Regions from separate parts of the Bacillus sp. EB V-12 genome, predicted to be linked through region 2. Evidence: a T-box and tRNA genes for the amino acid it is inferred to sense, from the RefSeq annotation. Region 2 holds a T-box; the other holds one or more tRNA genes.
The links. The T-box of region 2 lies ahead of argS (arginine--tRNA ligase). A T-box ahead of a tRNA ligase gene usually reads a tRNA of that ligase, here a tRNA-Arg.

Region 1: it has a tRNA-Arg gene. The T-box ahead of argS (arginine--tRNA ligase) is inferred to sense a tRNA for this amino acid. The anticodon was not compared.

The regions. Positions count from the first base shown of each region.
Region 1 is NZ_JBUXJL010000006.1:196,057-207,223, reverse strand. Features, by position in the region: gene spoVAD (stage V sporulation protein AD) at 1-758, opposite strand, end outside; gene spoVAC (stage V sporulation protein AC) at 759-1,235, opposite strand; gene ACZDYH_RS20020 (YhcN/YlaJ family sporulation lipoprotein) at 1,265-1,750, opposite strand; gene ACZDYH_RS20015 (DUF1657 domain-containing protein) at 1,844-2,050, opposite strand; tRNA gene ACZDYH_RS20010 (tRNA-Arg) at 2,255-2,330, shown strand; gene rpoN (RNA polymerase factor sigma-54) at 2,589-3,896, shown strand; gene ACZDYH_RS20000 (glutaredoxin family protein) at 3,906-4,151, shown strand; gene cggR (gapA transcriptional regulator CggR) at 4,288-5,316, shown strand; gene gap (type I glyceraldehyde-3-phosphate dehydrogenase) at 5,343-6,347, shown strand; gene ACZDYH_RS19985 (phosphoglycerate kinase) at 6,487-7,671, shown strand; gene tpiA (triose-phosphate isomerase) at 7,704-8,459, shown strand; gene gpmI (2,3-bisphosphoglycerate-independent phosphoglycerate mutase) at 8,456-9,985, shown strand; gene eno (phosphopyruvate hydratase) at 10,016-11,167, shown strand, end outside.
Region 2 is NZ_JBUXJL010000003.1:368,792-377,706, reverse strand. Features, by position in the region: gene ACZDYH_RS13435 (thiol-disulfide oxidoreductase DCC family protein) at 1-315, shown strand, start outside; gene ACZDYH_RS13430 (BrxA/BrxB family bacilliredoxin) at 399-833, shown strand; gene ACZDYH_RS13425 (class I SAM-dependent methyltransferase) at 883-1,659, shown strand; T-box leader at 1,700-1,914, shown strand; gene argS (arginine--tRNA ligase) at 1,960-3,648, shown strand; gene ACZDYH_RS13415 (DUF2085 domain-containing protein) at 3,761-4,090, shown strand; gene ACZDYH_RS13410 (hypothetical protein) at 4,120-4,338, shown strand; gene ACZDYH_RS13405 (class I SAM-dependent methyltransferase) at 4,476-5,354, shown strand; gene ACZDYH_RS13400 (bacteriocin-processing peptidase family protein) at 5,732-8,915, shown strand, end outside.

The DNA.
Region 1 (11,167 bases), on a different contig from region 2:
ACTTTCGTTCCGTGTTTATGTAGTAAGTCATAAGCAATTTCGCGTCCTACATGTCCGAGATCGCCTGTTACGATTAAATCGTAGTAAGAGGCATCAATTTGGCGTTCACGTAAATGGGCTTCAATTGTATCAACTGCAGCTGGAGCCATTGCGCCTCCCATATTAAACGGATCCGTTAATCCCATATCAATCACTCGTCCGATTGTTGCAGAGGTTACTCTTGGACCGTGTCCAGTATCGCTTAAAATAGCGGCTCCTGCTCCGGTTACTGTCCACTGTGCAGTAGGCGGCTTTTGTCCGCCGTATTCGGTAGGGTAGCGGAATTGTTTTTCTACAGCAGTATTATGGCTTGAAGCTCCAGTTAATAAATATTTTGCACCTTTTGCATTTACGATACTTGCCCCAAGTGCTAAACCTTCCATAGAAGTAGAGCAAGCCCCGAATAGTCCGAGATAAGGAGTGCCAAGTGTGCGGCAAGCAAAGCTTGTTGGAGTGATTTGATTAATTAAATCTCCTGCGAGTACGAATTGAATATCGTCTTTACGAAGTTCTGCTTTTTCAGTAGCGCGGCTACAAGCTTCTTCGAATAAAATTTTATGTGCTTTTTCATAGGAATCTTGTCCAAGCCATAAATCTTCATGAAGGATATCGAAGTCTTCTGGGATGTTCCCCTTTGCTTCAAATGGTCCACCGACAACCCCTGTTGAGATAATGACTGGTTTGTTTTCAAATACCCACGTTCGGTGTCCTTGTAACATTTATAGCCCTCCCCATTGAACGAGAATAGTTTTAATAAGTGCGATGACGAAAGCGGAAAATACACCAAATAAAATAACAGAACCAGCTAGTTTAAACATATTGCCGCCAACGCCAAGGACAAATCCTTCCGTTCGATGCTCAATACATGCGGCAATAACAGAGTTACCAAATCCAGTAACAGGTACAGCTGTACCTGCTCCGGCAAACTGTCCAAAACGATCGTATATACCAAATCCAGTTAGTAACATGGAGATGAAAATGAGAGTTGCGACTGTTGGATTGCCTGCTGAGCGTTCAGTGAAATCAAAATATGTGATATAAAAAGTAGAAATGAGTTGTCCGATGAAGCAAATAAAACCACCGACGAAAAAGGCTTTTATACAATTTTTTAAGACAGGTCGTTTCGGTTCGCGTTCTTGTTCGAATTTTTTATACTCCTGTTGTACAGGGGTTAAGTTTTTATCTTTACTAGCCATTGCAATCCTTCCTTTTCTTTTAAAAAGCGTTAAGTGTTAGACTCCATTTTTTTACCAATGAATTTTAATTGTTTATTAATTTCATCTTTAGATACTTCTTTTTCCTTAATTTTTCTTTCGAGTTTTTCGAGTAACATAAAGATTTTTTTATCTGTACTGACACGAACATCGAAAGTAGGATGCTCATCACTTAGCTGCTTTTGAAGCTTTTTACGAAGAGGTTTTAATCCAAACCTTTCGTGATGCTCAGGTGTAACTGCTATGTAGAGATCTAAATTTGAATTCACTGCTGTGCTTTTTATAATTTCATCCATAGCGAGAGCTCTTTTTTTCGCTCCTTGTGATATAGATTGATTAAAGGATTCCGTACTCGTCTTTGTTAACTTTGGACCTTTTTCTTTCTCCGTTCGTTTTGCTTCTTCTTTCACTTTTTTATCTAAAGGACTATTATCACATCCGGTAAAAGAGCTAAATAGAAGTGCAAATAATGCGGTTATGAGGCCGAGTTTTCGCATAATTATCATTCCATTTCTATTACAATATGTAATGTGATAGAAAAAGGATGACTGCATATCATCCTTTTTCTATTTCACAGCAAGACTGATTTGTTATTGCTGTGAGTATTGTGGTTCTTCTTGTTGGACTTCTTCAACGCGTGGGTTTAAAGAATCGATAATCGTTTGTGTTTGCTGCGCAGCTGTTTGGAAAAGTTGCTTCGCTTGTTGGTTATCCGTATCAAGAGCGAATCCCTCTAAGCTAGCTTGTGCACTTTTTAATCCAGAAACAGTTTGCTTTAGTTTCGTAATTACAGTCATTGAATGAAGCCCCCTTTGGAATATCAATTCAAAGATTATAATTTGTGAGTTGGGGTGAATTTATGATTGGAAAATTTAGGGGTGAAATAGATTTTATATGCTTTTAGCTAAGATGCATAAGGTATTACGGGGATATTTTTATTGATTTAGATGGATTTTATTGCTATTATTATGAGAAGAAAATGAAGTGTTTTCTATAATCATGCGCCCATAGCTCAGTCGGATAGAGCGGTGGTTTCCGGTACCACGTCTGCCGGGGGTTCGAATCCCTCTGGGCGCGTCAAAAAGTCCTAACTTACGTTTTGTAGGTTAGGACTGTTTTTATTTCCCTCTTGTTATATCTGGTAATAAGATTTACTATTAGTACTTGATGATAATTTTTAACCTTATTATTTTCTTTCAATATTATTCAAATTTCGGTTGTAAGTTGTAAATCTCATTAATACATATAAATTAATAATATTTTGGAATGGGTGTCTGCGTGAGGATTCTCCTTTTACCAAACTTATTGTACAATAGAAACAAGGGGGAGATTAGTTTGAAGGCAAGTCTTTTACAAGAACAAAGCTTACGTTTGGCAATGACACAAGAGTTAAGGCAAGCGATTACAATGCTCCAGTATAATGTACAAGAATTATCGGAGTTTTTGTATGAGCAATCGTTAGAGAATCCCCTTATTGAGTTAGGTGGTTTTGAGAGGGAGAAGAAAAAGAGCTCTAACAACAGTAAAAGTACCAGCAAACAAGTCGAGAATCAGATGGAGATCTACAGTGTGGATTCTACAACGATTCAGCAACATTTATTAAATCAAATACAGTATTATAAAATAGATGAAGAAGAGCGAAAAGTAGCTTCCTTCATTATTATGAACATGGATGGAAATGGATATTTACAAGAAACGAATGAAGAGTTAGCAGAGCTCCTTTCTGCGCCCATTCATGTAGTCGACCGCTCTGTAGAGCTTGTCCAATCACTGGAACCAGCAGGGGTAGGGGCGCGTAATATTCAGGAATGTTTAACCTTGCAATTGAAGCGCTTACAAAGACGTAATGGATTAGCAGAAGAGGTTGTAGAAGATCATTTCGCTTATTTCGTGAAGAAAGATTGGCGAAAGCTCGTTCAAGTGTTGAAGTGTAGTAATGAGGAATTGCAGAGTGCGGTAAATTGTATAACGTCATTACAACCAAAACCAGGTCTTGCGTTTTCTTCAGATAAACCACTTTACATTGTACCTGATATGGCGGTGAAAAAAGATGGCGATCGCCTCGTCTTACAAATGAACGAGAGAAATATGCCGAGAATTGAAATTCATTCTGAATATAGTGCGCTTCTTAATAATAGTGAAAGTGAAGTAGCATCTTACGTATCAGAAAAGTATCAGCATGTGCAGTGGATTATGCGCAGTTTGAAGCAGAGAAAACAGACATTGCTGCAAGTAATGACTATTATTATGGAAAAACAACGTGATTTCTTCTGGAAAGGTCCAGAGTATTTAAGACCTCTCGCTTTAAAAGAGGTAGCTGAAGAGTTAAGTGTGCATGAATCGACAATTAGTCGTGCGACGCGAAATAAATATGTGCAAACACCACACGGTTTATTTGAGATGAAATCGTTCTTTAGCAATGCCGTTTCGACGACTGAAGATGAAGCAGTTTCTACAAAACGTGTAAAACAATTTATTCAAACGTTAATTGGGGCAGAGGATAAGAAAAAGCCACTTTCAGATCAAAAGATTTCAAAATTATTAGAAGAAGAGCATGAAATTGTTATTTCTCGAAGAACAGTGGCGAAGTATAGAGAACAAATGCATATCCCAGCTTCGTCATTACGAAAAACGATCGGATAGGTGAAGAAGATGAAAGTTGTACTGTATACTAAAAAAGATTGTGGCCTTTGCGTGAAGGCAAAACAAGTTTTACAGGAAGTACAATGTGAATATTCTTTTCAAATCGAGGAAATAGATATATATGAAGATAATGACCTTTTAGAAAAATATCACTTAATGATTCCGGTTGTAGAAATGGACGGAAAACAAGTAGAATATGGTAACATTCACAAAGGTGTCATAATAAACTATATAAAGAATGCAGTTAAGAGTTGAATAAGTTTCTATCTCCTGTTACAATAATACACGTAGCAGGGATTATTTTTTTAACCTATGTGGGACACAAAATGTCACTACGGGACGTAAAGTGACCACGAAGGAAAAATGAACCGATGTAGTGAGGAGAAAAGATATGCGCTCATGGATTCAGAACACAAAAAAATTATTACCTGATCTGCTACCTGTTATGCAAACGAGAATGCAAATTCTTCAATACATTAGGCTCATGCAGCCGATTGGAAGAAGAAACTTATCAGCAAGTCTCGGTATGACAGAACGAGTATTGCGAAGTGAAGTTCAAGTTTTGAAAGAACAAAACTTAGTTCACGTCGCTTCTTCTGGAATGACTTTGACAGAAGAAGGAACAGCTTTAGTTCTTGCTTTGGAAGACTTTATGAAAGAAATTTCCGGGTTAAAGGTTTTAGAAAAGCAACTTAAGGAAACATTAGACTTGGATGAAGTTTTCGTTGTCCCTGGTGATAGTGATGAATCACCTTGGGTCAAACTGGAGATGGGCCGTGCTTGTGTGACTTGTATAAAAGACCGTCTGACAGCGAATAATATCGTTGCTGTGGCTGGAGGAACTACGCTAGCTGCTGCTGCGGACATGATGCAACTTGATTGCAAAGATTTACATATGCTATTTGTCCCAGCACGTGGTGGAATTGGAGAAGGCGTCGAATTAGAAGCCAATACCATTTGTGCCAAGATGGCACAAAATACGATGAGTAATTATCGCTTATTGTATGTTCCAGACCATGTTAGTAGCGAAGCATATGCGTCTATTGTGACAGAGCCTTCCGTGAAAGAAGTTCTTGAGTTGATTCGATCTTCCAATATCGTCATTCATGGAATAGGTGATGCGTTAACAATGGCACGTCGCAGAAGTACTTCAGAAGCAGATTGGTTAAAGATTCAGGCAAGCGAAGCAGTTGGCGAAGCTTTCGGTTACTACTTTAATGAAGAAGGAAATGTTGTTCATAAAGTAAGAACAGTTGGTATGCAACTAGAGGATTTACAAAATGTATCTCACGTTGTTGCAGTCGCTGGAGGTTCTTCAAAGGCAAAAGCAATACAGGCTGTAATTAAACAAGGGCACACTTCAATTCTAATTACAGATGAAGGTGCAGCAAAACAGTTAACAAAGGGTTTTACCCTTTAATATAATCCCCCAAGGAGGAAATTCAAATGACTAAAATTGGTATTAATGGATTTGGACGTATCGGACGTAACGTATTCCGCGCAGCTCTTAACAACTCTGAGGTAGAAGTAGTAGCAATCAACGACTTAACAGATGCTAAAACATTAGCTCACCTTTTAAAATATGACACAGTTCACGGAACTTTAAATGCAGAAGTATCTGCTAACGAAAACAGCATCGTTGTTAACGGTAAAGAAATTAAAGTTATCGCTGAGCGTGACCCAGCTCAATTACCATGGAGCGACTACGGAGTAGAAGTAGTAGTAGAATCTACTGGCCGTTTCACTAAAAAATCAGACGCTGAGAAACACTTAGGTGGATCAGTTAAGAAAGTTATCATCTCAGCTCCAGCTTCTGACGAAGATATCACTGTAGTTATGGGTGTTAACCACGAACAATACGATGCAGCTAACCACAACGTAGTATCTAACGCTTCTTGTACTACAAACTGTCTAGCTCCATTCGCTAAAGTATTAAACGAAAAATTCGGCGTAAAACGCGGAATGATGACAACAATTCACTCTTACACTAACGACCAACAAATCTTAGACTTACCACACAAAGATTTACGTCGTGCTCGTGCAGCAGCTGAAAACATGATCCCAACATCTACTGGTGCAGCTAAAGCTGTAGCATTAGTATTACCAGAACTTAAAGGTAAATTAAACGGTGGCGCTGTACGTGTTCCAACTGCTAACGTTTCTCTAGTTGACCTAGTTGTTGAACTTGACAAAGAAGTAACAGTTGAAGAAGTAAATGCAGCATTCAAAGCAGCAGCTGAAGGCGAATTAAAAGGTATCCTTGGATACAGCGAAGAGCCATTAGTATCTATCGACTATAACGGATGTACAGCTTCTTCTACAATCGATGCATTATCTACAATGGTAATGGAAGGTAACATGGTTAAAGTACTTTCTTGGTACGATAACGAAACTGGTTACTCTAACCGCGTAGTAGACCTAGCAGCTTACATGACTTCAAAAGGTCTTTAATTCTTAATTATATAAGTTATCAATGACAAAACGAGGGAGAGGGTTTGTTCCCTCTCTCTTTTCTTTCGTTTTAAAAGCAAATGTGTTAAGCTTTTGAGTGGGTTTTGTCAATCCTAACTAGTAGTCGGAGGGAAATCCAATGAACAAAAAATCAATTCGTGACGTAGATTTAAAAGGTAAGCGTGTATTTTGCCGCGTTGATTTCAACGTACCTATGAAAGAAGGCAAAATTACAGATGAAACTCGTATCCGTGCAGCTCTTCCTACAATTCAATATTTAGTAGAGCAAGGTGCGAAAGTTATTTTAGCAAGTCACTTAGGCCGTCCAAAAGGTCAAGTAGTAGAAGAAATGCGTTTAACTCCAGTAGCAGCACGTTTAGGTGAGCTTCTTGGTAAAGACGTTAAAAAAGCGGACGAAGCATTCGGACCAGTTGCACAAGAAATGGTTGCAGCAATGAACGAAGGCGACGTATTAGTTCTTGAAAACGTACGTTTCTATGCGGGCGAAGAAAAGAACGATGCAGAACTTGCGAAAGAATTTGCAGCACTTGCTGACATCTTCGTAAACGATGCATTCGGTGCAGCTCACCGTGCTCACGCTTCTACAGCAGGTATCGCAGACTACCTACCAGCAGTATCTGGTCTATTAATGGAAAAAGAGTTAGATGTACTTGGTAAAGCACTTTCTAACCCAGAACGTCCATTTACAGCTATTATCGGTGGTGCGAAAGTAAAAGATAAAATCGGTGTAATTCGTCATCTATTAGACAAAGTAGATAACTTAATCATCGGTGGTGGACTTGCTTACACATTCGTTAAAGCTTTAGGTCATGAAATTGGTCTATCTCTATGTGAAGACGACAAGATCGAACTAGCTAAAGAATTTATGCAACTTGCAAAAGAAAAAGGCGTAAACTTCTACATGCCAGTTGATGTTGTAATCACTGAGGAATTCTCTGAAACTGCAACAACTAAAATCGTTGGTATCGACTCTATCCCTTCTAACTGGGAAGGCGTGGACATCGGTCCTAAAACACGTGAAATTTATGCAGATGTAATTAAAAATTCTAAGCTTGTTGTATGGAATGGACCAATGGGTGTATTCGAAATGACTCCATTCGCAGAAGGTACAAAAGCAGTAGGACAAGCATTAGCAGATGCAGAAGATACATACTCTGTTATCGGCGGTGGTGACTCTGCAGCAGCTGTTGAAAAATTCGGTATGGCTGATAAAATGAGCCACATTTCTACTGGCGGCGGTGCGTCATTAGAATTCATGGAAGGTAAAGAGCTTCCAGGTGTAGTTTGTCTTAACGACAAATAAGTAGCAGCCAAAGAAAAAGGACGGTGCAAAGCATGCGTAAACCAATTATCGCAGGTAACTGGAAAATGAATAAAACTCTATCAGAAGCAGTTAGCTTCGTAGAGGAAGTTAAAGGTCAAATCCCAGCAGCTTCAGCTGTTGATGCAGTAGTTTGCTCTCCAGCTCTATTCTTAGAGCGCCTTGTAGCAGCAACTGAAGGAACTGACTTACAAGTAGGTGCACAAAACATGCACTTCGAAAAAAATGGTGCATTCACTGGCGAAATTAGCCCAGTAGCACTTAGCGACTTAAAAGTTGGCTATGTAGTACTTGGCCACTCTGAGCGTCGTGAAATGTTTGCTGAAACAGATGAGTCAGTAAACAAAAAGACTATCGCAGCATTTGAACATGGTTTAACACCAATCGTATGTTGTGGTGAGACTTTAGAAGAGCGCGAAAGCGGAAAAACATTTGATCTAGTAGCAGGTCAAGTGACAAAAGCACTTGCAGGTTTAACAGAAGAGCAAGTTAAAGCAACTGTTATCGCTTATGAGCCAATCTGGGCTATCGGTACAGGTAAATCTTCTTCTTCTGCAGATGCAAACGAAGTATGTGCGCACATCCGTAAAGTTGTTGCAGAAGCTGTTTCTCCAGAAGCTGCAGAAGCTGTTCGTATCCAATACGGCGGTAGCGTAAAACCAGAAAACATTAAAGAGTATATGGCACAATCTGACATCGACGGCGCTTTAGTTGGCGGTGCTAGCTTAGAGCCTGCTTCGTTCTTAGGTCTTCTGGGGGCGGTAAAATGAGAAAGCCAACAGCTTTAATCATTCTTGACGGTTTCGGACTTCGTGAAGAAACTTACGGGAATGCTGTAGCACAAGCTAAGAAACCTAATTTTGATGGTTACTGGAACAAATTCCCTCACACAACGCTTACAGCTTGTGGCGAGGCAGTAGGTCTTCCAGAAGGTCAAATGGGTAACTCTGAGGTTGGTCACTTAAATATCGGTGCTGGCCGCATTGTATATCAAAGCTTAACACGCGTTAACGTTGCAATTCGTGAAGGTGAGTTCGATAAGAACGAAACGTTCCAAAGTGCAATTAAAAGCGTAAAAGAAAAAGGTACTGCACTTCATTTATTCGGTTTACTTTCTGACGGTGGTGTGCACAGTCACATGAACCATATGTTTGCTCTTCTTCGCTTAGCAGCTAAAGAAGGCGTTGAGAAAGTATACATTCATGCATTCTTAGATGGCCGCGATGTTGGACCAAAAACAGCACAAAGCTATATCGATGCAACAAATGAAGTAATTAAAGAAACAGGAGTAGGACAATTCGCGACTATCTCTGGTCGTTATTACTCCATGGACCGTGACAAGCGTTGGGATCGCGTAGAAAAATGTTACCGTGCTATGGTGAATGGTGAAGGCCCTACTTATAAATCAGCAGAAGAGTGTGTAGAAGACTCTTATGCGAACGGTATCTATGATGAATTCGTATTGCCGTCTGTAATTGTTAACGAAGATAACACGCCAGTTGCAACAATCAATGATGATGATGCAGTTATCTTCTATAACTTCCGTCCAGACCGTGCAATTCAAATTGCTCGTGTATTTACAAACGAAGACTTCCGTGAGTTCGATCGTGGTGAAAAAGTACCTCACATTCCAGAATTCGTATGTATGACACACTTCAGTGAAACTGTAGATGGTTACGTGGCATTCAAGCCAATGAACCTTGATAACACTTTAGGTGAAGTTGTTGCGCAAGCGGGATTAAAGCAACTTCGCATCGCGGAAACTGAAAAGTATCCGCACGTTACATTCTTCTTTAGCGGTGGTCGTGAGGCTGAATTCCCAGGAGAAGAGCGTATCTTAATTAACTCACCAAAGGTTGCAACGTATGACTTGAAACCTGAAATGAGCATTTACGAAGTAACGGACGCTTTAGTAAATGAAATCGAAAATGATAAACATGATGTTATCATTCTTAACTTTGCGAACTGTGATATGGTTGGCCATTCTGGGATGATGGAACCAACAATTAAAGCAGTAGAAGCAACTGACGAATGTTTAGGAAAAGTTGTAGAAGCGATTCTTGCAAAAGATGGTGTAGCACTTATTACTGCTGACCATGGTAATGCGGATGAAGAATTAACTTCTGAAGGAGAGCCAATGACAGCTCATACAACTAACCCGGTTCCTTTCATCGTTACTAAGAACGACGTAGAATTACGTGAAGATGGTATCTTAGGTGATATCGCTCCAACAATGCTTACACTTCTTGGTGTTGAGCAACCGAAAGAAATGACAGGTAAAACAATTATTAAATAATTTGCTTATATAAAAAGGAGAGAATTTATTATGTCAACAATTATTGATGTTTATGCTCGCGAAGTCCTTGACTCTCGTGGTAACCCAACTGTAGAAGTAGAAGTTTACACAGAAAGCGGCGCTTTCGGACGCGCTATCGTACCAAGTGGTGCATCTACTGGTGAGCACGAAGCAGTAGAATTACGTGACGGTGACAAATCTCGTTACCTTGGTAAAGGTGTTGTTAACGCAGTAAACAACGTTAACGAAATTATCGCTCCAGAAATCGCTGGTTTCGATGTAACTGACCAAGCTGGTATTGACCGTGCTATGATCGAATTAGATGGCACTCCAAACAAAGGTAAACTAGGCGCTAACGCTATCCTTGGTGTATCTATGGCAGTAGCTCACGCAGCAGCTGACTTCGTAGGTCTTCCATTATACCGTTACCTTGGTGGATTCAATGCAAAACAATTACCAACTCCAATGATGAACATCATCAACGGTGGTTCTCACGCTGATAACAACGTTGACTTCCAAGAGTTCATGATCTTACCAGTTGGTGCTCCAACATTCAAAGAATCAATCCGTATGGGTGCTGAAGTATTCCATGCACTTAAAGCTGTATTACATGACAAAGGTCTTAACACTGCAGTAGGTGACGAAGGTGGATTCGCTCCAAACCTTGGTTCTAACCGTGAAGCTCTAGAAGTAATCATCGAAGCTATCGAAAAAGCTGGTTACAAAGCTGGCGAGAACGTATTCTTAGGAATGGACGTTGCTTCTTCTGAGTTCTACAACAAAGAAACTGGTAAATATGACCTTGCAGGCGAAGGCCGTACTGGCTTAACTTCTGCAGAAATGGTTGATTTCTATGAAGAGCTTTGCAAAGACTTCCCAATCATCTCTATCGAAGATGGTTTAGACGAAAACGACTGGGATGGTCACAAATTATTAACTGAGCGTATCGGTGATAAAGTACAATTAGTTGGTGACGATTTATTCGTAACTAACACTCAAAAACTTGCTGAAGGTATCGAAAAAGGTATCTCTAACTCAATCTTAATTAAAGTTAACCAAATCGGTACTTTAACTGAGACTTTCGAAGCTATCGAAATGGCTAAACGTGCTGGTTACACAGCAGTTGTATCTCACCGTTCTGGTGAAACTGAAGATGCTACAATCGCTGACATCGCAGTTGCA
Region 2 (8,915 bases):
AAAAAGGGTAAGATGAAATTTGTTTCATTTCGAAATGAAGATGTAGTTGAGAAGTATGAGCTTTCTCAAGAACTACAAAGTAAGATGGAACAAAGACTGTATATTTTTAAAAATAATAAGTGGTATGACGGTATTCAGAGCATAGATGTATTAGCAAAGGCCGTTCCATCTTATTGGTTTGCAGTTCCTTTTATAAAGCTATCTATCGTACTTGGTTTTGGAAGTAAAGTATACGATTATATCGCTAATAATAGAAAACTTGTTCCAGTGGGACATTGCCGCGGTGGGGTTTGTGAAATCCCTACAAAAAAATGAAATCATCGTTATCTTTCTTTTGCACCTATTAATAGAGCGTGATATGATGAATTTGGAATGAAAGTTGAAGGAGAGATTACAAGATGTCAAATGCTTATGAAGAATACATGCGCCAAATGGTAATCCCAATGCGCCAAGAGTTAGTGCGTTCTGGGTTTGAAGAGTTAACTACAGAAGAAGCTGTAACAGAATTTATGGAAAATACATCAGGTACAACTTTAGTAGTTGTAAACTCTGTTTGTGGTTGTGCAGCTGGTTTAGCACGTCCATCAGCAGGTCAAGCGGTTGTTCGTGCTGAAAAACAACCTGATCATCTTGTAACTGTATTCGCAGGTCAAGATAAAGATGCTACTGCAAAAATGCGTGAATACTTCGGAGAAATTCCTCCATCTTCACCATCTATGGCATTATTAAAAGGAAAAGAAGTTGTTCACTTTATTCACCGTCATGAAATTGAAGGTGCAACTATGGACGAAATTATTACGAACTTAGAACAAGCTTTCGAAAAGAATTGCTAAAGAAGGGGGAGAGTAAATCTCCCTCTTTTCTTTATATAGAGGTGAAACAATGATCGTAACAACAGCAGGAAGAACGAACAAAGAAATGACAGATTATGCAAACGAGGTAGCAGCAGAATTAAATGCTTCTTTCGTTAAACGTAATGACATACCGGTACATAAGCTACATGAGCAGTATGAACAAGATGTGCTTGTCGTAGGGAAGAACCGATTAGCTATTTATCCAAAAGGTACGGAAGAATCGTTTTTCTTTCATCCGAACTCAGCGATGTTTCGTGTGAAAAGGTTAATGCGTGGAGAACACGATCCGTTTGTACAAGCCACGCAATTAGAGAGAGGAATGACAGTGTTAGATTGTACGCTCGGGATGGCATCAGATAGTATTGTAGCTAGTTATGTTGTTGGGGAAAGCGGAAAAGTAACAGGACTTGAAGGCAATGAGTATATGGCTTATATTATGGAAAATGGTTTGAAAACATGGTCTTCATCTGTTTCTGAAATTGATGAAGCAATGCAAAGAATCCAAGTAAAGCAAACGGAGCATTTTTCATTTTTAGCGCAATGTGAAGACAATAGTTACGATGTCGTTTACCTTGATCCGATGTTTGAAGAAACTGTCATAGAATCCGATGGAATTAAAGGATTAAAACACTTCGCTTTGTATCATGATATTACTGACGAAACAATTGCGGAGGCAAAACGAGTGGCGAGAAAACGTGTCGTTTTAAAAGATCATTTTCGTAGTTCTAGATTTGAAAAACACAATTTTTATGTATACAAAAGAAAAAGTGCTAAGTTTCACTTTGGTGTAATTGACCCTTGCTAATTGTTTGAAAAGATGTATAATAAGCAATAATTAATTAAATATACTGTCTGTGATGAAGAGAGTAGTCTTTTTTAGAAGGAAAGCGAGCTAGGGATGGTGTGAGCCTAGTACGGAAGAAAAAGATGAAGCGCACTTCGGAGATGCTTCTTGAACGAATAGTAGAGAAAGCCGAGGCCCCCTGTCCTCGTTATAAACGGGAAAGTGGTTCGTAACGAACAACAAGGGTGGTACCACGGGTTAAAACTCGTCTCTTTTTTAGAGACGAGTTTTTTGTGTTTTAAAAAATAAGGAGGTTGTATCATGGATTATAAAATGCAGTTTGCGGAAAGTTTATCTAATATTTTCACGAATGAATTAACGCAAAAACAAATTTTAGATTTAATTGAAACACCGAAACAAGATGAATTTGGAGATGCAGCGTTCCCATGCTTTTCATTAGCGAAGCAATATAAAAAAGCACCAGCTCTTATCGCAAAGGAAGTTGCTGAGAAATTCAATGATCCGTTTTTTACGAAAGTAGAAGCCGTTGGTCCTTATGTAAATGTATTTTTCAATCGTGAAACTGTAAGTGATGCAGTATTAAAAACAGTTTTAGCGGAGAAAGAAGAGTTCGGTCAAAACCACTTTGGCTGTGAAAAAACAGTAGTAATTGATTATTCCTCTCCTAATATCGCGAAACCTTTTTCGATGGGGCATTTACGTTCTACAATGATAGGAAATTCGCTGAAACATATCGCTGAAAAATGTGGCTATGAAGTTGTAGGGATTAATTATATAGGAGATTGGGGAACACAGTTTGGAAAGTTAATTACGGCTTATAAAAAATGGGGAAATGAAGCAGTAGTTAAAGAAGATCCAATACGTGAGCTATTTAAGTTATATGTCCAATTCCATGAAGAGGTAAAAGACGACGAAGAACTAGAAGAAGAAGGACGTGCTTGGTTTAAGAAACTAGAAGAAGGTGATGAAGAAGCGGTAGAACTTTGGAATTGGTTTCGTCATGAGTCCCTTAAAGAATTTTCTCGCATTTATGAACTTCTCGGCGTAGAATTTACTAATTTTCAGGGAGAAGCATTTTATAATAATTTAATGGAAGATTTTATTGGGATTTTAGAAGAACATGAGTTGCTTGAACAATCAGAAGGTGCATTAGTCGTTAATTTAGAAGAAGAAGGAATGCCGCCTTGTTTAATTAGAAAATCAGATGGTGCGACGATTTATGCAACGCGTGACTTAACGGCAGCTTTATATCGTCAAAACACTTATGGGTTTGATAAAGCGCTATATGTTGTTGGTCCAGAACAAAGCTTACATTTCAATCAATTTTTCACCGTATTAAAAAAACTTGGCTATACTTGGGTTGATGGTATGGAACACGTACCGTTTGGCTTCATTTTAAAAGATGGTAAGAAAATGTCGACACGTAAAGGAAGAGTTATTTTACTTGAAGAAGTACTCGAAGAAGCAATCGAACTTGCAAAACAAAATATTGAAGAGAAAAATCCAAACTTAAAACAGAAAGAAGAAGTAGCAAAGCAAGTCGGTGTTGGTGCAGTCATCTTCCACGATTTAAAAAATGAGCGTATGCATAATATCGAATTCTCATTAGAAAATATGCTGAAATTTGAAGGAGAAACAGGACCTTACGTACAGTACACACATGCACGTGCTTGTTCTATTTTAAGAAAAGAAAGTGTAGAATTTGAAACATGTACATTTGCTTTAAAAGACGATCATAGCTGGAGTGTCGTAAAATTACTAAATAAATTCCCGCAAATAATTGAAGCAGCTTTCAATAAAAATGAGCCATCGATTATTTCGAAATATATATTAGATGTAGCACAATCATTCAATAAATATTACGGTAATGTTCGTATATTAGAAGAGAGCAAAGAAAAAGACAGCAGACTCGCATTGGTTTATGCTGTGACGGTTGTATTAAAAGAAGGATTACGTTTACTTGGGGTGGAGGCACCTGAGGAAATGTAACATAGTAGTAAACTGACAAACTGGGTCTAGTATAAACCTGGTTTGTTTTTTTATTGGATATATATTTTTTTTGCAAAATCAATTAAAATCTTTTTAGAGAGGGTGATTCATATTGATTCGAACTTTTATTTTACAAATTCCTTGTCATAGAAGATTAGATAGGAGTTTTTTTAAACTACAAAAGTACATACCTTTATGTGCGCGTTGTACAGGCATGCTTATTGGTATTTTAATGTTTCCAATTTATTTTTATATGACACCTTCATTTCTTTTGGCAATCATACTATCATTTTTCGCTCAAATTCCGTTACTTATCGATGGGTTCACCCAAAAGTGGAAATGGAGAAGTAGCTCAAATTTGCTAAGAATAACTACTGGTGTATTAAGCGGTAATGGTATGGGATTATTCATTTCCTCTAGTGTTATATGGATATTATCTTAAGATATATAGTAATGGAGGTATTTACATAGATGTTCTGGATTTACTTAATTCTAATTTTTATTTCAGGCGGAAGTGGAATTGGTTTTATGATTCAAAATAAGTATACAGAAGCAATAATAGCTTTTGTTATTTGTATACTATTGTTTGGGCTACTGTATTATTATCTTAAAAGAAACAAAAGAAAGAGAAAAGCAGATTGTGACGATTTAGACTGTACGGATTGTTTTGATTGTGATTGTACTTGTTAAATTTTTCTTCCAAATAAAAAGCTAGTGTATTATTAAAAATACACTAGCTTTTTTGCTTTGAAATTTTAAGAAAAGTGTAGGAATACGGCTATTATATAGAGAACTTTAGTTTTGTATATAAAAGGAGGCGTTAGATGTTGGAAACGTATAATTGGAACAATAAACTAACATATTTAAAAAACACGAGAGATTTATATTACAACGACGATTATGTAAGCTTTTTAGTAAATACAGTTTGGAAGATTACTAAGCCTGTACATATCGTTGATTACGGTTGTGGATATGGTTATTTAGGATTAGTATTAATGCCATTACTCCCAGAAGGTTCAAAGTATACAGGTATTGATAGTGGAGAAACATTATTAGCTGAAGCCAGAGAGTTGTTTCGTTTACTTCCGTATGATTCAGAATTTCTTGAAGGAGATGCTACAGAAATTGAACTGAACGATAAATACGATATAGCAATCTGTCATGCTTTCTTATTACATATGACTACTCCAGAAACAATGCTAGAAAAAATGATACATTCAGTTAAAAAGGGTGGAAAAATAATCTGTTTTGAACCACATTGGATTTCTAATATGGCTTCTTATTTACTAGATGGGGAGAAACAATCGGAATTTATTCAGCTAGGTGTTTTGCAGAAATTATTTGAAAGTGATACGCAAAGAAATGGTAAAGATGGCAATATAGGCATGAAAATACCGATATATTTAAGTGAATTAGGTGTGAAAAATATTGAATGTAGAGTAAGCGATAAAGTGAACTTTTTAGATTCAAATATGCATCACAATGATAAAAACGATTTGTATCAATCATTAAAAGAAGAGGGGATTGCAGGTGATCCGGGTGATAAGCAACAATTTGTAGAACGTTTAATAGCCAGAGGATTAACATATGATAATGCGCTAGCTCAATATGAAGCTGAACTACGATTTTTTAACATATTTCATGTGTATTCTTCTTTTGTATACGCTCCCAATATGAAAATTACATTTGGTGACATAGTTTGTTAAAAGGTATGATGTATAAGGATTGTCGTTTAATGTCGATAAGTCGATATTCGACATATAATCGCTGATAAATGTTAAGAATCGGTCGATATAATTTGAAAATCGCCGATAAAATGAAAGAATCGCTGATATATTTGAATTATGGCCGATATAATTTTATGTACTAATTTCAGCTTCTACAAGATAAAAACCGCATGTTACGTTATTCCATATAATTAAACAAAATACGGAGAAAAACAATCGTTTTTACTATATTTTGTTATAAATTTGAATAATATTAATTAATACCATCCATTTTAAGAGATTTTAGTTGAATACATACTATATGGTGTGTAAAATCTAAGCAAGTAGCAGTTTAAATATAAATTCGAGGTGAATGCATGCTAGATTTTAAGCAATTAGAAACTTGTTTAAAAGACAAGAGATTTGTAGATGGATTACAGGAAATAAATAATGAAATTGCATATATAAAAGAAACGAATACTTTATCCTATGTGAAGAATTGGCTTGCCAATATTCCTTCGCATAAGGAGTTCGATATATTAATTCGCCTTACTGATGAAGGGCTTATGCACCAATACAGTTCATTCCTCATTCGTTACGCTTATAAAAAATTCCCAAATATGAGAACGCTCTCTTTATATTGTGATGAGTTAATTGATGAGCGGAAAATTCTTGAAGCAGAGCAGTTGTTAAAATCTTCTTTAGAAGAGTTAAGTAAAGAAGAAATAGATGCAGATTTTTTAGCGAAAACATATTTTACGTTAGTACGATGTCTTTTAGAAATGAAACGAAACGAAGAAGCGTTAATGTATATGCAAAAAGCAGAGGAGTACAGTGCGCGCGCAGTGTTTGATAAATGGGGCTACGTTTATATGCATACAGGTGAATGGGAGAAAGCGGAAGAACAATTTATTGCTGGCATGCAGCATGAAGATTGTGAAGAGTTATCTACCTATTTATTATCACAATTGTATGCGAATAAAGGAGAACAAAAACGCGCGATACAGTTAATCGATGATGCGATTGTAAAATTCCCACAAGTACCATATTTTCATTTTGAGAAGATAAAGTATTTATTAGATTTAGAGCAATATGAAGAGATGTTAGCGGTAATAGATAATATAAATACTCAGCTGCCATATCATGCCTATAATACTTACTTTGTACATTTACGTGCAGAAGCGCTGTACAAAATGAATAAATTTGCAGATTTACAAAAACTATTAAAAGAAGAAAAGAGTTTAAAAGAATCTTTATATCATAATTTAGAAAAAAATCCGGATGGAAAAAAGGTTCACTTGCCGATAGTTCCTATTGTACAAAAGGATAATTATTGTGTTCCGACAAGCTTAGAGATGATGTTGCGTATATGGGGAGAGAAACGTACACAAGATGAAATAGCAGAGTTTATTTTTGATATGACAGGATCGAAGTTTTCAGATACTGTTTCTTATTTAGAAGAATTAGGTTATGAATATCGTTATTTTAAAGGGAATGAAGAGAATTATAAGAGACTGATTGACGAAGGAATTCCTGTTTTATTAAGTATAGATATTGAGCATGCTTCACACGTACAAGTTCTATCTGGATATGATGATACATTGCAAGCTTTCTATGTTCAAGATCCAAACTTTATAGAACCAGTTCTTGTGGAATATAGTAAATTACAAGAAAAATATCGTTATACAGGCTGTTTAGCAATCACGTTTGTTCCGAAAGAAAAGAAGGAGCAACTAGCGTTTCTAAGTGAGGAAGAAAATCGTTACTTTAAATCTATTTTTTCTCTTACGGATCATTTAGATGAACATGACAAAGAGGGAATTAGTAACTTAGTACAATTTTTAAAAGAAACGAGTGATAATCCAAATACGTGGTTATATACGATAAAGCACTTAGATGTTGAAGTAGATAAAGAATTTATTTTATATTGTATCGATAAGTTAATGGAAAAGTTTCCGAACTCGGACTTTGTTAAATTGCATGGTGCACAGTGTTTTATTCGTCTTCAGGAAGTAGAGAAAGCGGAGCAAATGCTGACAAGCGTTGAGAAGAAAAATAATCGTGCTTTATATCATTTAATAAACGGAAGATATGCGTTTGAACAGGAAAGTTATCTAGAAGCGATTTCAAGCTTTCGTTTATCGTTACAATTAGACGCAGATCAGCCTATTGCTTGGAGTTTTCTCGCTTTATCCTATATGTATATTGATCAATCTGAAAAAGCATTGCAATACTCTCAAGTTGCGTTAGAGCGTAGTCCTGAAAGGTTCACTTTAACAAATCACGGTTTAATATTAATAGATTTAGAAAGATATGAAGAAGCATATGAAATCTTTAATGACTTGTTAAAAGAGTACAAATATGAAGCGCATGTATGGTATGAACGAGCGAGATGTGCACATCAACTAGGGAAATTATATTTAGCAATAAAAGGGCTTAAAGTAGCAATTCATTTGGATAGTAATGCACCTTACATTTATACGAAACTTTCGGAAATATACGAATCTGATTTGAAGGATGAGGAAAGTGCGAAAGAAATTTTATTAAACGGTATTGAGAATTGTGATGATAAAGCACCTCTTTACGTAAAATTAGGTGATTATCATTTTCAAAATGATAGCTTGGAAGAAGCAGAAGTATTGTATAAGCGTGCTTTAGAAGAAAATGATGAGGATGTTTATTCTCACTTCGGACTTACACAAGTTTATATGGCAAGAGAACAATATAAGGAAGCAAAAGAATATATACTTGGTCTTGAGAAGCAAATTGAAAAGAGCCAAGATTTCCTCATGAATGCAGGAATGGTTTTATGGGATGCTGAAATTGAACTTGGTGGAAATGAAGAAGGGTTTAAAGTAGCACTATCTAAGTTAGAAAAGGGTATAAAGAAAAGTGATTATAATGTAGCAAGTGCGTTAGATGAATATGTGAATCGAATTAAAGGAACGGAATTTGTACAACGAGGTATAGCATTTTTAAGAACGTTACACAAAGAAAGAAATGAAGTAAGTGAGTACGGTTGTTATGCAGGTATTTTATATGAATCTATTGGACAGTACGGCCAAGCGATGAAAAGATATAATAAGGCGATAGAACAAATGGAAACGGCATTACCGTATTACCGAATTGGTGAAACACTTATGGCATTAGGGCAATTGACGGAAGCAAAACAAGCGTATGAAACATGTTTAGAGCTTGATGGGAATTTCGTAGGTGTACATTTACAGCTTGCGGAAATATACGAAAAAGAAGAAAACCGTTCTAAAGAACAAAGTCATATGGTTCAGGCGATGAAAGAAGAGCCGTTGCATATTAATATGGAATATTTAGCACAGCTTTCAGTAGATATGAATCTTCAGGAAGAATTGCTGACTGAACTAGAACAATTAGCGGACGAAGTACCTGAAATATGGCGTTTAGATGCGATTGCATATGTGTACGGAGCGATGAATGAAATAGATAAAGAACAAGCACAGGTTGAATACGCACTACAATTAGATGGTGAGCATATAGAAGTTCTATATCATTATGCAAAAGTATTAGTGAAAAAAAGAAATGTAA